Regions from separate parts of the Arthrobacter sp. zg-Y750 genome, predicted to be linked through region 1. Evidence: riboswitches for the same ligand, from Rfam matches in the RefSeq annotation. Region 1 holds a riboswitch; the other holds the start of a gene.

What was found. Region 1 has a riboswitch for thiamine pyrophosphate ahead of thiM (hydroxyethylthiazole kinase). Riboswitches for the same ligand answer to the same signal wherever they lie in the genome.
Region 2: it holds a riboswitch for thiamine pyrophosphate, as region 1 does, so the genes downstream of both, LOC57_RS02820 (ECF transporter S component) here and thiM (hydroxyethylthiazole kinase) in region 1, are expected to answer to the same signal.

What each region holds. Positions count from the first base shown of each region.
Region 1 covers NZ_JAJJOC010000006.1:241,014-247,990, forward strand. The annotation lists gene LOC57_RS04165 (MerR family transcriptional regulator) at 1-613, opposite strand, end outside; gene LOC57_RS04170 (maleylpyruvate isomerase N-terminal domain-containing protein) at 802-1,443, shown strand; gene LOC57_RS04175 (serine hydrolase domain-containing protein) at 1,464-2,594, opposite strand; gene LOC57_RS04180 (VOC family protein) at 2,675-3,085, shown strand; gene LOC57_RS04185 (saccharopine dehydrogenase family protein) at 3,082-4,203, shown strand; TPP riboswitch at 4,248-4,337, shown strand; gene thiM (hydroxyethylthiazole kinase) at 4,329-5,150, shown strand; gene thiE (thiamine phosphate synthase) at 5,147-5,833, shown strand; partial or broken gene thiD (bifunctional hydroxymethylpyrimidine kinase/phosphomethylpyrimidine kinase) at 5,821-6,628, shown strand; gene LOC57_RS04205 (GNAT family N-acetyltransferase) at 6,685-6,977, opposite strand, start outside.
Region 2 covers NZ_JAJJOC010000005.1:27,117-34,093, reverse strand. The annotation lists gene LOC57_RS02855 (Na+/H+ antiporter subunit A) at 1-772, shown strand, start outside; gene LOC57_RS02850 (Na(+)/H(+) antiporter subunit C) at 769-1,254, shown strand; gene LOC57_RS02845 (Na+/H+ antiporter subunit D) at 1,251-2,864, shown strand; gene LOC57_RS02840 (Na+/H+ antiporter subunit E) at 2,861-3,457, shown strand; gene LOC57_RS02835 (monovalent cation/H+ antiporter complex subunit F) at 3,454-3,714, shown strand; partial or broken gene mnhG (monovalent cation/H(+) antiporter subunit G) at 3,719-4,060, shown strand; gene LOC57_RS02825 (DUF4235 domain-containing protein) at 4,290-4,553, opposite strand; TPP riboswitch at 4,648-4,780, shown strand; gene LOC57_RS02820 (ECF transporter S component) at 4,879-5,502, shown strand; gene LOC57_RS02815 (ABC transporter ATP-binding protein) at 5,559-6,977, shown strand, end outside.

The sequences.
Region 1 (6,977 bases):
GCACCGAGGGCAGGTCCACCACTTCCACGCCCTCGGGAGTGGCCGGGCCGACGACATAGCCGGCCAGGATGCGCATACCCTCCTCGCCCATCTCGTACTGGGCGATCGGTGTATCCAGGGAAGCACCCGCCGCGGACAGCGCCGCCCCCACTGCATCAAAAAGCGGCCCAACAACGCCGGCCACCTCCGGCTGTTCGGCAACAACGGCGGTGCGGGCGGCCAGCCGGACGGCGGGCAGGGACTTGGAGATGATTTCGATCTGGGACATGGCATTTTCCTTTTCAATGAGGTGGAGCCTGCGCTCGACGTCGATGAGCCGTGCGGTTGCCGTCCGTTGCTCGCGTTCCACCTCGGCGCGCCGGACGCGGAGCATGTCCGCAATCCGGCCTGCGTCCACACCGGCTTCGAGGATGGAGGCAATGTCCTCCAGGCCGAAACCGAGCTGACGGAGGGCGACAATCCGGTGCAGCCGCTCCAGCTGTGCGGGATCGTAGGAACGGTAACCGCTGAACTCATCCACGTGGGCGGGAACGAGCAGCCCGGCGGTGTCCCAGTGCCGCAGCATGCGGTGGGTCACCTGCCCGATCTGTGCGAACGCTCCGATGGATAACATGCTTCAGTTCTCCTGCCTGCCACTGTGTCAGGGTCAAGTATCGCGTCCCGCAAGCTTCACACGGGGGGGTTATCCCTGCTCCGCCCGGATCCCGAGGTGGTGCAACGGGACACGCGCCCGGCCGCCCGCGCTAGGCTGGCGTCCGTCACTGCCAACGCGGGCGGTGAGGGAGGAAAACTGGTGGCCCCATGACTCTTGACGGGAATCTCACCCTTGACGCGAATCCCGAACGCGCAGCCCAGCTGTGCATCGAGGCGCAGCAGCGGCTGATGGCTTCGGTGGCGGGCCTGACCGACGCCGAGGTCCGCGGGCCCAGCCTGTTGCCGGATTGGACCGTTGGACACGTCCTCACCCATTTGGCACGCAACGCCGACGGCCTTGGCAGACGGATCGACGGCGCCCTCGACGGCCGGGATGTCCCCAAGTACCCGGGCGGCACAGCGCAGCGGGAAGGTGACATCGAGGCCGGGGCGGGCAGGTCCGCACAGGAAATCATCAGCGATCTCGCGAACAGCCAAACAATGCTCGAGACCGTCCTGGCCCGATATGCCGAGGCAGGTTTCCCCAACGGACACTTCCTGGGCGGCGAGCACTACGGGGTGGCGGCCTGTCCGGCGCACCGGCTGCGCGAAGTGGAGATGCACCATGCCGACCTCGGACTGGGATACGGACCGGCTGACTGGCCCGAAGAATACGTGGAATGGGACCTGCCGGTGCTGCTGGCCACGGTTCCGGAGCGGCTTGCCTCGGCCTCGGACCGGCGGATGTTCATGGCCTGGCTTGCGGGCCGCGGGCCCTTGGCTGCCGCCCCGGCTCTCGATCCGTGGTGACGGCGCCCTGGTGATAGTCCTTACCGGCAGACGCTCGCCCGCAGCGCACCGAACGGTTCCCAGAAGTAGTCGAAGCTGTCCTGCGGTCCGCTCATAAACCGCTGGGTGAAAACCACACCCGCGTCGCCGTTGGGATACACCGCGGCGCTGGTGCCGGAACCGCCGGCCCAACCCCACATCCCGGGTTCGGACCACGGGGCGCCCGGCCCGGTCTGCACCGCGGTCATGAACCCCCAGGATTCATCCGGCCCGGACATCTCGATCATGCCGGTCCGCTGCGGGGAGGTGAGCTGGTCATCGGTCATCTGCTGCCGCAGGGACGCGGGCAGCACGGCGTCGTCGGCCAGCTGTGCCAGGAACCGCAAATAGTCGGGCACGGTGGACACCAGGCCACCGGCCAGTGATTCGAATATCGGGGGCGCTGCCATGGCGTCCCGGTAGGAGACCGCTTCCTTCAATTGACCGTCCACTGCCTCGTACACGGTAGGGAACGTGTCCTTTCCGGTAGGAAACCCGGTGCCGGTGAGCCCGAAGGGTCCATTGACCCGCTCCTGCAGCAACTGACCAACTGAGCTGTCGGCGGCCTTGGCCATCACCACCGAGAGGAGGTCCGCGCATGAGTGATACATCCACAGGTCCCCCGGCTGATGCGCCAGCGGCAGAGCAGCGAGGCGGGCCAGATACTCCTCGTGAGTCAGGTCCGGCGGGTTCGGACCCCACAGCAGGTCGCGGGTGGCGGCGGCGTAGGGTGTGGGCGCGAAGTCGATGCCGAATCCTGCGGTGAAGGTCAGCAGGTGACGCAGGGTGATCGGCCCGCGGGCGGGGACCGAGACGGACAGTGGCGCATCGGGTGTGGCGAGCACGCGCAGGTGCCCCAGCACGGGGAACATGCGGGACACGTCCTCATCCAGTTCCAGGGTGCCGTCTGCGAGCAGGCTCAGGGCCAGGGCGCCGCCCAGCAGCTTGCTCAATGAGGAAATGCGGAACGGGGTGTCCTCGCCCATTGGCGCGGACCGCCCAACACCCAGCGAACCGGTCGCGAAGATCTCTGTCTGCCCGTTAAGCCGGATACCCGCCACCAGCCCCGGGCACCAGCCGGATTCAACGGTCTCGGACAGTTTGTCCCACAGCGGTGCACCGATGCCTGGCATGGGTCCACTGTCCGCTGGCCATGCCGGGGAGTCAACGGCCACGGTCCCCGCAGCGGTATCGGCAGCGTATGCTGTGCCGCATGACGGCACCCATGGTTTACGTCCTGTTTCCGGGCACTGCGCGCAAAGCCCTCACCTTTTATGCCGGAGTGTTCGGCGGTGAGCTATCGCTGCATACGAACCGGGACTTCGGCAGCGGCGGCGCGCCGGACGCGGTTGCGCACGGAGTCCTGGATGGCCCTGTCGCCCTGGCCGGAGCAGATACCGACGGGCCGGAACAGAACGTCCGGATGGAGGGGGTCATGCTCTCCCTGCTCGGGACCGGCGAACCGGAACTCCTGCATAGCTGGTTTAGCCGGCTTGCGGCCGACGGCCGGATCGTGGACCCGCTTGGCCCCAAGCCGTGGGGCGCTTCGGACGGTCAGGTCATTGACCGATACGGACTGCACTGGCTGATCGGCTACGAACCGAAGGCACAGGACCAGAAGTGAGCGGCCGCCTCGTCCTTCTCGGTGCCAGCGGATATACCGGCACCCTGGTGTTGGACGCGCTGATCCGGCGCGGCGTGCGTCCCGTCCTCGCCGGACGCAATACCGCCGCACTGTCTTCCCTGGCGCGGGACCACGGCGGGTTGGAGTTCACTGCCGCAGATGCCGGCGATACCGGCAGTATCCGGCGGCTGCTGAATCCCGGCGACGTGCTGATCACCACCGTGGGGCCCTTTGAACGGTTCGGCCTGGGGGTGGCGGAAGCTGCCGTGCAGGCCGGTGCGCGCTACATCGACACCACCGGCGAGGTGGGGTTTGTCCGCACCCTGCAGGAGCGGTTCGGACGGCAGGCAGAGGAAACCGGCGCCGTGCTGTTGCCTGCGTTCGGATATGACTACGTACCGGGCATCCTGGCCGGCGCCCTGGCGGCGCAGCAGGCCGGAGAAGCCGGACGGAGGCTCGACGTCGGATACTTCACCGCGGGCGCGCTGAGTCCAGGGCTCAGCCAGGGTACCCGGACCACCATGCGCGACGGCTTGTTCCTGCCCGCAGTGCGGTTGAGGGACGGGCATCTGGTGGAAGAACGGGCGGCAGCAGATGTCCATGTTTTCCCGGTGAGCGGTTCCCGCCGGGGACACAAAGCGGGCTTCCTGGTTCCCGGAACGGAAGTCCTGTTCCTACCCGATGCCTTCCCCCAGCTGGATAGCGTGTCGGTGTACAACGGCTGGTTCCCTTCCCTCAGCCGGGCAATCAGCCTGGCATCCGCAGCCAGCCATGCGATCGGAAAGTCGGCCCGGGGCCGCCGCCTGCTGGAGAACCTGTCCGCTCCCCTGATCGGGAAACCCGGCGGACCGGACAGCGCCCGGCGCGCAAAAACCCGTACACAGGTGGTGGCCGCCGTGACCGGGAGGGACGGAAGCCTGCTCTCGGCCGTGCAGCTCACCGGGCCCAATGTCTACACGTTGACCGGTGAGCTGATCGCTTGGGGAGCGGAGCAGCTGCGCGACCGGCAGGACCTGGACCCGGGTGTGGCCAGTCCCCTCAGCGCCTTCGGCCTCGAGGATCTGGCCAGCGGCTGCGCCGGCCTGGGTCTGGTGCCGGTGGAGGGCCGCCGGGCATAGGCACCGCCCCTTTGCCTTTCCCCAGCCGTGCTCGTAGAGTCGGTTCCAGTGACACGGGGTGCCGTAAGGCTGAGATGAAACCCGTTGAACCTGATCTAGTTAGAACTAGCGAAGGGATGTCGTGGATGACTATTCGCCTGACACCGTTAACCGTTTCCAACCATCTGTCGCGCCTGCGCGCCGAACCGCCGCTCGTGCAATGCCTGACCAACGCCGTGGTCACCAACTTCACTGCCAACGTGCTGCTGGCACTCGGCGCCGCCCCGGCCATGACGGATATCCCCGGCGAGGCGGGCCCGTTTGCCCGGGTTGCTTCCGCCGTGCTGATCAATCTTGGCACTCCGCATGCCGACCAGCGCACAGCCATGCTCGAAGCCGCCGAAGCAGCCAATGCCGCCGGAACGCCTTGGGTGCTTGACCCGGTGGCCGTGGGCAGCCTTCCGGTCCGCACCGCCCTGGCCTCGGAACTGCTGGCCCTGCGCCCCACCGCCGTCCGCGCCAATGCCTCGGAGATAATGGCCCTCGCCGGGCTCGGCTCGGGCGGTCGCGGTGTTGACGCCACCGATAACCCCGAGGACGCCCTGCCTGCCGCGTCCCTGCTTGCAGCCAAGTACGGCTGCATCGTGGCCGTCTCCGGCGCCACCGATGTCATCACTGACGGCACGGACACCTTGCGGCTGAGCAACGGGACCTCCCTGCTCACTAAGGTCACCGGCGGCGGTTGCGCCCTTGGCGCGGTTACCGCGGCGTTCCTTGCGGTTGCCGGCGACGCCGGGCCCGACGGCGGCGGGCTGGTGGCGGCGGCCGCCGCCACTGCGGCCTATACCGTGGCGGCCGAGCATGCCGCAGCCTCCGCGTCCGGCCCGGGCAGCTTCGCTCCGATCTTCCTCGACGCCCTCTGGCACCTGGATGCGGAGCTCGTAGCCGAACGGCTGGCCGCCGCGTGAACACTGCATCTTTCCCGGACTCCGGCCGCCTCCGCGAAGGTGCGCGGAACACCGGCATCTACCTCGTTACCGACACCCTCTTGTGCGGGGCCCGGGGCGTGACCGAAACCGTGCGGGCCGCCGTGGCCGGCGGCATCCGGACGGTGCAGGTCCGGGAAAAGCAGGCTTCCGCTGCCGACTTTTACCAGCTGGTGTTGGCCGTGGCTTCAGCCATCGGGGACCGCGCCCTGGTACTGGTTGATGACCGGGTGGACATTTACCTGGCTGCCCGGACCGCGGGCGCCGAAGTGCACGGGGTGCACGTTGGCCAAAGCGACCTGCCCGCCGGCGCGGTGCGGCGGCTGGTGGGACCGGACGCCGTTGTCGGGCTGACCGCCAACACGGAGCGGCATCTGGCTGCCGTTGGCGCGCTCCCCGCCGGGACCGTGGACTACCTGGGTGCCGGCGTCATCCGGCCCACCAGCACCAAACCGGACCACCCCGAACCGTTGGGAATAAGCGGTTTCCAATCCTTCGCTGCCTCCTCGCCGCTGCCGTGCGTTGCGATCGGTGGGATCCAGCCCGCCGACGTCGTTGCGCTGCGCGCCGCCGGCGCTTCCGGAATTGCCGTGGTTTCAGCTGTCTGCGCTGCTGTTGATCCCCGCAGGGCGGCAGAGGAACTGGTGGCGGCATGGAACCGGTGAAAGTCCCCCGGGTGCTGAGCATTGCCGGCACCGATCCCACGGGCGGAGCCGGCATTCAGGCCGACCTGAAATCCATTGCGGCCACCGGTGGCTACGGTATGGCCGTAATCACCGCCCTCGTGGCGCAGAACACCGTTGGCGTGCGCTCGGTGCACACGCCTCCGGTGGCGTTCCTCCGCGAGCAGCTCACCGCCGTCAGCGACGACGTCGTTATTGACGCCGTGAAGATCGGCATGCTGGGCACTGTGGAAACTATTGAGGCCGTCTCTGAATGGTTGACTGCCGTCCGTCCGCCCCGTGGTGCTGGATCCGGTCATGATTGCCACAAGCGGTGACCGGCTGCTGAACGCCGATGCCGAGGATGCCATGCGGCGGCTGCTGGGCGGGGTGCATCTGGTGACCCCCAACCTTCCCGAACTCGCGGTACTGGTGGGGGACGCCTGCGCCGGCAGCTGGGACGAGGCGCTGGGCCAGGGCGTCCGCCTGGCGCGGGCCCACGGGGTGGCGGTGCTGGTGAAGGGCGGTCACCTTGCCGGCCCGGCGGCCCCGGATGCGCTGGTCAGCATCGGCGGTGACGGCGCGGTACGCACCGCCGAGGTGAGCTCGGCCCGGGTGGACACCGTGAACACGCACGGCACCGGCTGCTCGCTGTCCTCCGCACTCGCCACGCTGTATGCGCGGTCCGGGAATTGGGAAGTGGCGCTGCAGGCGGCCAAGACCTGGCTGCAGGAGGCCTTGGAAACCGCTGATGAGCTGGACGTCGGGACCGGCCATGGACCCGTCAATCACTTCCACGGGGTGTGGGCCCGCGGCCTGGCGGACATGCCGGGCGACGGCAGCCACTCCGTAGCCTAAGGCTGTCTGAGCGACGAGAAAACCAGCAGGTCCCGGCGCTGCCCGGCGATCACCATGTAGCTGCGCAGCAGGCCTTCACGCTCAAAACCGGCGGATTCGGCGGTGCGGATGGAAGCGGCGTTCCACGGCTCGATGTACAGCTCCATGCGCTGCACTTCGGGAATGGACCAGGCGAACTCCGCCACCGCGCGCAGGGCGTTTCCGGCGTAGCCGCGGCGGCGGGCAGCGGGGATGATTCCGTAGCCCGCCTGCGTGCGGCCGTGCGGCAGTTCCCAGCCCCACAGGCCGA
Region 2 (6,977 bases), on a different contig from region 1:
CGTCCTGGCCATCGCCGCCACCGGTCTGGCGTCCCTGATTTTCGTCCGCGGACGCGGCGATAAGCGCCGCCGCGCCGAGGGCGTGGCCTCCGGTTCCGTGGACCGCGGCCGGGAGCAGTTCGCCTCCACCGGGCGCCGGCAGGCAACCTTGGCCCTGGCCCGCAAATTCTCCAGCGTGGGACGGGATGCCTGGCTGGTGGCCGGCCGGACACTGGCCCCGGAACGCCGCTCCATCATCTTCGAGGTGATTACCCGGCTGCTGTTCCACTCGGTCATCCTCTTCTCGGTCTACCTCCTGATAGCAGGCCACAACGCCCCCGGCGGCGGCTTCGCCGGCGGGCTCATGGCCGGGCTGGCGCTGACCATCCGGTACCTCGCCGGCGGACGGTTCGAGTTGGCCGAGGCGAGCCCCGTGAGCGCCGGAGCCCTGCTGGGCGGAGGCCTGGGCCTGGCGGCCCTGTCCGCTGCCACGCCCCTGTTCTTCGGCGGGCAGGTCCTGCAGAGCGCCATCCTCAAGTTCTCCTGGCCGGTGTTTGGGGAGGTCAAGTTCGTCACCTCCACGATTTTCGACATAGGCGTGTACCTGGTGGTGGTGGGCCTGGTGCTTGATGTCCTCCGCAGCCTGGGTTCGGAAATCGATGAACGCAGCGAGGGCGACGACGACGAAGACGAAGACATAGTGGAGGAACCGCAGATCATTGACCTTGGCCAGCGGCTCGACGGTGTTCCCGGCACGGGATCCCGGCCCGAAGAGGAAGAGGTGGCCCGGTGACCGTGAATATAACCCTTCTGCTGGTGATGGGTGCCCTGTACGCCTGCGGCATCTACCTGCTGCTTGAACGGAGCCTGACCCGGGTGGTGCTTGGCCTGGCCATGCTGACCAATGCAACGAACATCCTGCTGCTGGCAACCGGCGGCCCGGCAGGGTTGGCTCCCATGTTCAACAAGGACCTGGCCGCAGATGCCTACAATGACCCGCTGCCGCAGGCGTTCATCCTCACCTCGATTGTCATTTCGTTCTCCGTGACGGCCTTTATGCTCGGGATCATTTACCGGTCCTGGGTGCTGGGCCGCCAGGACGAGGTCCAGGACGACATTGAGGACCGCCGCGTCGCCAGCCAGAGCAGCTTCGACGCGGAAGACGACGCCGATGTACCGGAGGACACCACGGAATTCACCCCGCCCGAAGAAGCTGAAGAGGCTCCCGGGTCCCAACGCGGCAACGCAGAGAAGGACCCGGAGGTGAACCGATGACTACAGCAAGCCTCGCGCCCCTGGCCGTCGTGCTGCCGCTCCTCGGCGCCGCCCTGGCCTTCATCCTGATCCGGCACCAGCGTTCCCAGCGGGTGGTCAGCGTCAGCATCCTGTCCGTGACGCTGGCACTGGAAGTGATTCTGCTGCTCTCGGTCTGGAACACCGGTGCCGTGGCGGTTAACCTCGGCGGCTGGCTGCCGCCGTTCGGAATCACGATGGTGGTGGACCAGTTCTCCGCCCTGATGCTGGTGGTCTCCTCGGCCATCAGCCTCGCTGTGCTCATTTACGCCGCCGGCCAGGGTATGGCCGACGGCGATGAAGACGGCCCTATTTCGATCTTCCACCCGACCTACCTGATCCTGGTGGCCGGCGTCTCCAACGCCTTCCTGGCCGGGGACCTGTTCAACCTCTATGTCGGTTTCGAGATCCTGCTGACGGCCAGCTATGTGCTGATGACCCTGGGCGGCACCACGCCGCGCATCCGGGCCGGAGTCACCTACGTGGTGGTCAGCGTGGTGTCCTCGCTGCTGTTCCTGATCGCCATTGCCATGATCTACGCGGCCACCGGCACGGTGAACATGGCGGATCTGGCCTTGAAGCTGGGGGAGCTGGATCCGGCGACGCAGCTGATGCTGCACCTGATGCTGCTGGTGGCGTTCGGCATCAAGGCCGCCGTCTTCCCGCTGTCCTTCTGGCTGCCCGACTCCTATCCCACCGCCCCGGCACCGGTGACGGCCGTGTTCGCCGGCCTGTTGACGAAGGTGGGCGTCTACGCCATGGTGCGGACAGAGACCCTGCTGTTCCCGGGAGACCGGATAAATACGCTGCTGATGGTGGTGGCCGGGCTGACCATGCTCGTGGGTATCCTCGGTGCCCTGGCCCAGACGGACATCAAACGTATGCTCTCCTTCACCCTGGTCAGCCACATCGGCTACATGGTGTTCGGCCTGGCAGTCGCATCCGTGGTCGGCATCGGCTCCGCTGTGTTCTACGTGGTGCACCACATCACCGTGCAGACCTCGCTGTTCCTGGTCACGGGCCTGATTGAACGCCGGGGCGGGACGGCCAACATGGACCGCCTCGGCGGGCTGGCGAAGCTCTCCCCGCTGCTCGCCGTGCTGTATTTCATCCCGGCAATCAACCTGGCCGGCATTCCGCCGTTCTCCGGGTTCCTGGGGAAGCTGGGCCTGATGCAGGCCGGCGTCGAGCTGGGCACCCCGCTGGCCTACGTCCTGGTAGCCGCGAGCGCCGCCACCAGCCTGCTGACGCTGCTGGTGATGGCCCGGGTATGGAACCGCGCCTTCTGGCGGACCCCGGAAGACGCCGTCCATCCGGATCCGATCCTGCTGGCCGTCGGGCCGGACGGTGCCAGCCTGCGCAAGTCGCAGGACGTCAGCGAACACACCACGGGCCGGTTCGCCCACCGGGACTCGGTGGACCTGCTGCCGCGCACCATGGTGTATCCCACCGTGGGCCTGGTTGCCCTGGGCGTCAGCCTGACCGTGCTCGCCGGGCCGCTGTTCTCGCTCAGCGACGGTGCCGCCCGGGACCTGCTGGAACGTACTCCGTACATCGAAGCGGTACTCGGGGAAGGAGCGGCTGACCAATGACGAAGGAAGCGCGCATGCGCAACCGGTCCCGTATCCCGCTGCTGCAGGAACTGCCGCTGCTGATCTGGCTGGTGTTCCTGTGGGGTGCCCTCTGGCAGGATTTCAGTGCCGGCAACCTGCTCTTCGGCACGGTGATCGCGTTTATCGTGGCGAATATCTTTTACCTGCCGCCGGTGGAGCTCAGCGGCCGGTTCAACCTGTTCTACGGCCTCGTCTTTGCCGGCCGGTTCTTCTACAAACTGGTGCAGGCCAGTTTCCATGTGCTCTGGCTGGCGGTTGTCCGCGGCCCGCGGATCCGCAACGGCGTGATCGGGGTGAAGCTGCGCAGCCGGTCGGACTTGCTGGTCACGGCCACGGGCCACGCACTGTCCCTGATTCCCGGCTCGCTGATTGTCGACGTCGACCGTTCCACCTCCACCCTGTACCTGCACGCGCTGGACGTGTCCACGGCTGAGCAGGCGGAGAAGGTGCGCGCCGACGTCCTGCAGGCCGAGGCGTGGCTGATCCGGACCATGGGCACCAAAGAGGAACTGGCTGCCCTGCGCGCCGAGAGTGATGAAACCCGTCAGCGGAAGATTGGAGGCAAGGCATGATGAACGTTGCCGTGGTGGTGGTGAGCCTCATGCTGGCCGTGGCCGGCGCGGGGGCGATTTACCGGATTGCCCGCGGGCCGTCGATCCTGGACCGGGTGCTTGCCTCGGACGTGCTGCTGGCCATTGTGGGCGGCGCCCTGGCCGTGGACATGATCGTCTACCGCAACTTGGACTACCTGGCCTTGCTGGTCGCCATTTCCCTGGTCGGTTTCATCGGGTCGGTAACGGTTGCGCGCTTCGTGACGGACAGGCGGTAGGGCCATGGACGAAACCGTGTACGACGCGATTGTCGCTGTCCTGATGTTCGGCGGGGCACTGATGTCCCTGGCGGCGGCCATCGGCCTGATCCGCTTCCCCGACCTGCTCAGCCGCATGCACGCTGCGTCCAAGCCGCAGGTCCTCGGCCTGCTGCTTTTCCTGCTGGCCATGGCCGTGGAGTTCCGCAGCTGGAAACTGCTGCCGGTCCTGGCCGTCGCATGGATCTTTATGCTGCTGACGGCACCTGTTTCCGCGCACATGGTGGGCCGGGCCGGGTACCGCACCAAGCACCTGCGGCCGGAACTGCTCGTGATCGACGAACTGGACGACGTCGTCGAGCGCGCCCAGCGATTGCTCCAGGACGCTGAGGCGGAGGCGCTCGAGGACGAAAACGAGGACCCGCGCGTGGACGACGATCCCGGCGAGGAGGAACCGGCCTACACCGGGGAACTGGACGACGACGAACTGCTGGCCGGCCGCGAACGCGAGGCCGGGTTAAGCAGCGGCGCCCAGCACCCGGGAAAGAATCCCGAGGGCTGAGCGCCGCAGGCGGTGCTTGGGCCGGAAGGCCGGGTCAGACGACCTCAGGGGTCTTCTGGTAGCGCTGGATGGCCCGCTGCGTGCCGCGGTTGGTCAGGACCCGGATGACCGAGCTGACGGCGCCGGACACCACGGCGAAAGCCACGGCAGCGCGGAGGCTGTTTTCCAGGCTGCCCTCGGCGTCCTTGGGCGGCTCGTTGCCCGTGGCCTTGGTCCAGACGAAATCCAGTACCTTGGCGGCCACGATTCCGGACAGGATACTGGCTCCGGTTCCGAGCAGTTTGAGGATCAGGTTCATGGGTACTCCTAGCTTCGGGCGTTTTTCCTAACCCTACGGTATCCGTTCGGTACCCCTGCGGGGAGCGGGCACGCGTGTGTAGAGTGGTACCGCAAACACACGACAGGGGAGCGCCCCCTCCGCACGGCCTTCGGGCAGCGGAGACAAGGCGCTGAGAGTGCGGACATCCGCAGACCCTCGAACCTGATCCGGTTAGTACCGGCGAAGGGAGTCGAGAGCTCAGGGAATTCCCGCCACGTCACGGCACCCGCCGGGGCACGGCAGGAACGGCACCGGCATTGCCGGCGCGCCACTACCCTCCCCTCCTGCTATCAGGAGGATATTCATGAACCGCTTTACTTCTGCTGCGGCACCGTCCGCAGCCAAGCCCGCAGCGCCGGCACGCACATGGCGCGTGGTGGACATTGTTGTTGCGTCCGTAGTGGCCGTGGCCGTGGGCGTCATTTTCTGGGCCTGGTCCCTCGGCTACGCCGGGATCAGTGCGCTGACCGCCGCGTTCCCGCCGCTGGCCGGCCTCTATACCGGCGGCTGGCTTATTGCCGGTGTGCTGGGCGGGCTAATCATCCGCAAGCCGGGGGCCGCGATCTACTGCGAAGTGCTGGCCTCGGCCGTGTCCGGTGTGCTGGGCACCCAGTTCGGCCTATCCGTGCTGCTCTCCGGCTTCCTGCAGGGCCTCGGTGCCGAGCTGGTGTTCCTGCTGTTCCTCTACCGCCGCTTCTCCCTGCCCGTGGCATTGCTGGCCGGGCTGGGTTCGGGCCTGTTCCTGGGACTGAGTGAAAACGTTCTGTACAACGTGGAGTGGGCAGCTCAGTGGAAGCTGTTGTATGTCCTGCTCACTGCGTTCTCCGGTGCGGTCCTGGCCGGCGGACTGTCCTGGCTGGCGGTCCGGGCATTGGCACGGACCGGCGCTCTGGCACCCTTCGCGTCCGGACGGACAGGCAAGGCATAGCGGTGCGGTTTTTGAACGCCCGCCGCCGGGCTCCCGGCGCGGCCGCACCCCGGGTGCTGCCTTCCGCCGTCGCGCGGCGCAGCAGTCCCGCCGCCGTTACCGCCCAAGGCTGGGGCTGGCGGCACGGGGGCAGGGCCGGTGCGGCTGTGTCCGGACTGGACCTGTCGGTAGCACCGGGGGAGCGGGTGCTGCTGCTCGGGGCCTCCGGCGCCGGAAAATCCACACTCCTGCATTCCCTCGCGGGCGTGCTGGGACCGGATACCGGTGGGGAGGAACAGGGCAGGATCTCAGTGGACGGTGTCCATCCGGCGGATCCCGCAGCCCGCGGCCGGACCGGACTGGTGCTGCAGGATCCCGATGCGCAGACCGTGCTGTCCCGTGTGGGGGATGAAGTTGCCTTCGGCGCCGAGAACCTTGCGGTCCCGGCCGGGGAGATCTGGCCCCGGGTGCGGGCCGCACTGGCCGACGTCGGACTGGACGTGCCGCTGGAGAGTTCCACTTCCGCTCTCTCCGGCGGGCAGAAGCAGCGGCTGGCCCTGGCCTCCGTGATGGCGATGGAACCCGGACTGCTGCTGCTGGACGAACCCACCGCCAACCTGGACCCGGCGGGCGTGGCGGAAATCCGCGACGCCGTGGTGCGGGTGCTGGACCGCACCGGCGCCACCGTCATTGTGGTGGAGCACCGCGTGGAGGTCTGGGCGGACGTGGTGGACCGCGTGGTGGTACTGGCTGCCGGCGGCGGCGTCCTGGCCGACGGATCACCGGAGCAGGTGCTGGGGGATCCGGTGCACCGGAAAACCCTGGCCGCAGCCGGGGTTTGGCTTCCGGGCGCCCGGCCGGAGATTCCCGGCGGTGCGTGGGCCCCGGTTGCCGGCGGGAACCGGCTGCTGGCGGCCCGCGGGCTGGCTGCCGCCCGGACGGGCCGCGGACCTGCCGTGGTCACCGGGGCGGACCTGGCGCTGGACGCCGGAACCGCCGTCGGCATTACCGGACCCAACGGTGCCGGCAAATCCACCCTCGCCCTGACCGTGGGCGGCTTGCTGCGGCCGCGGGGCGGAACCATCGCCGCCGAACCGTTGCTGGCCGGCACCGCTGCGCCCGAACCGCACCGGTGGACGTCGGCGCAGCTGGTGAGCAGGATCGGAACCGTGTTCCAGGAACCGGAGCACCAGTTCCTCACCAACACCGTGCTGGACGAACTGTCCTTCGGCCCGCGCCGGCTCGGGCTGGAAAAGGAGTCCGCGGCCCGGGTGCGGGAGCTTGCCGAACGGCTGCACCTCGACGCCCTGCTGGATGCCAACCCCTTCACGCTCTCCGGCGGGGAGAAGCGCCGGCTGTCCGTGGCAACCATGCTCGCCACGGCGCCGTCCATCCTGCTGCTCGATGAGCCGACGTTTGGCCAGGACGCCCGAACCTGGGCGGAACTGGTGGCCCTGCTGCGTGCCCAGCTGGACGATGGCCGGTGCGTGGTGTCG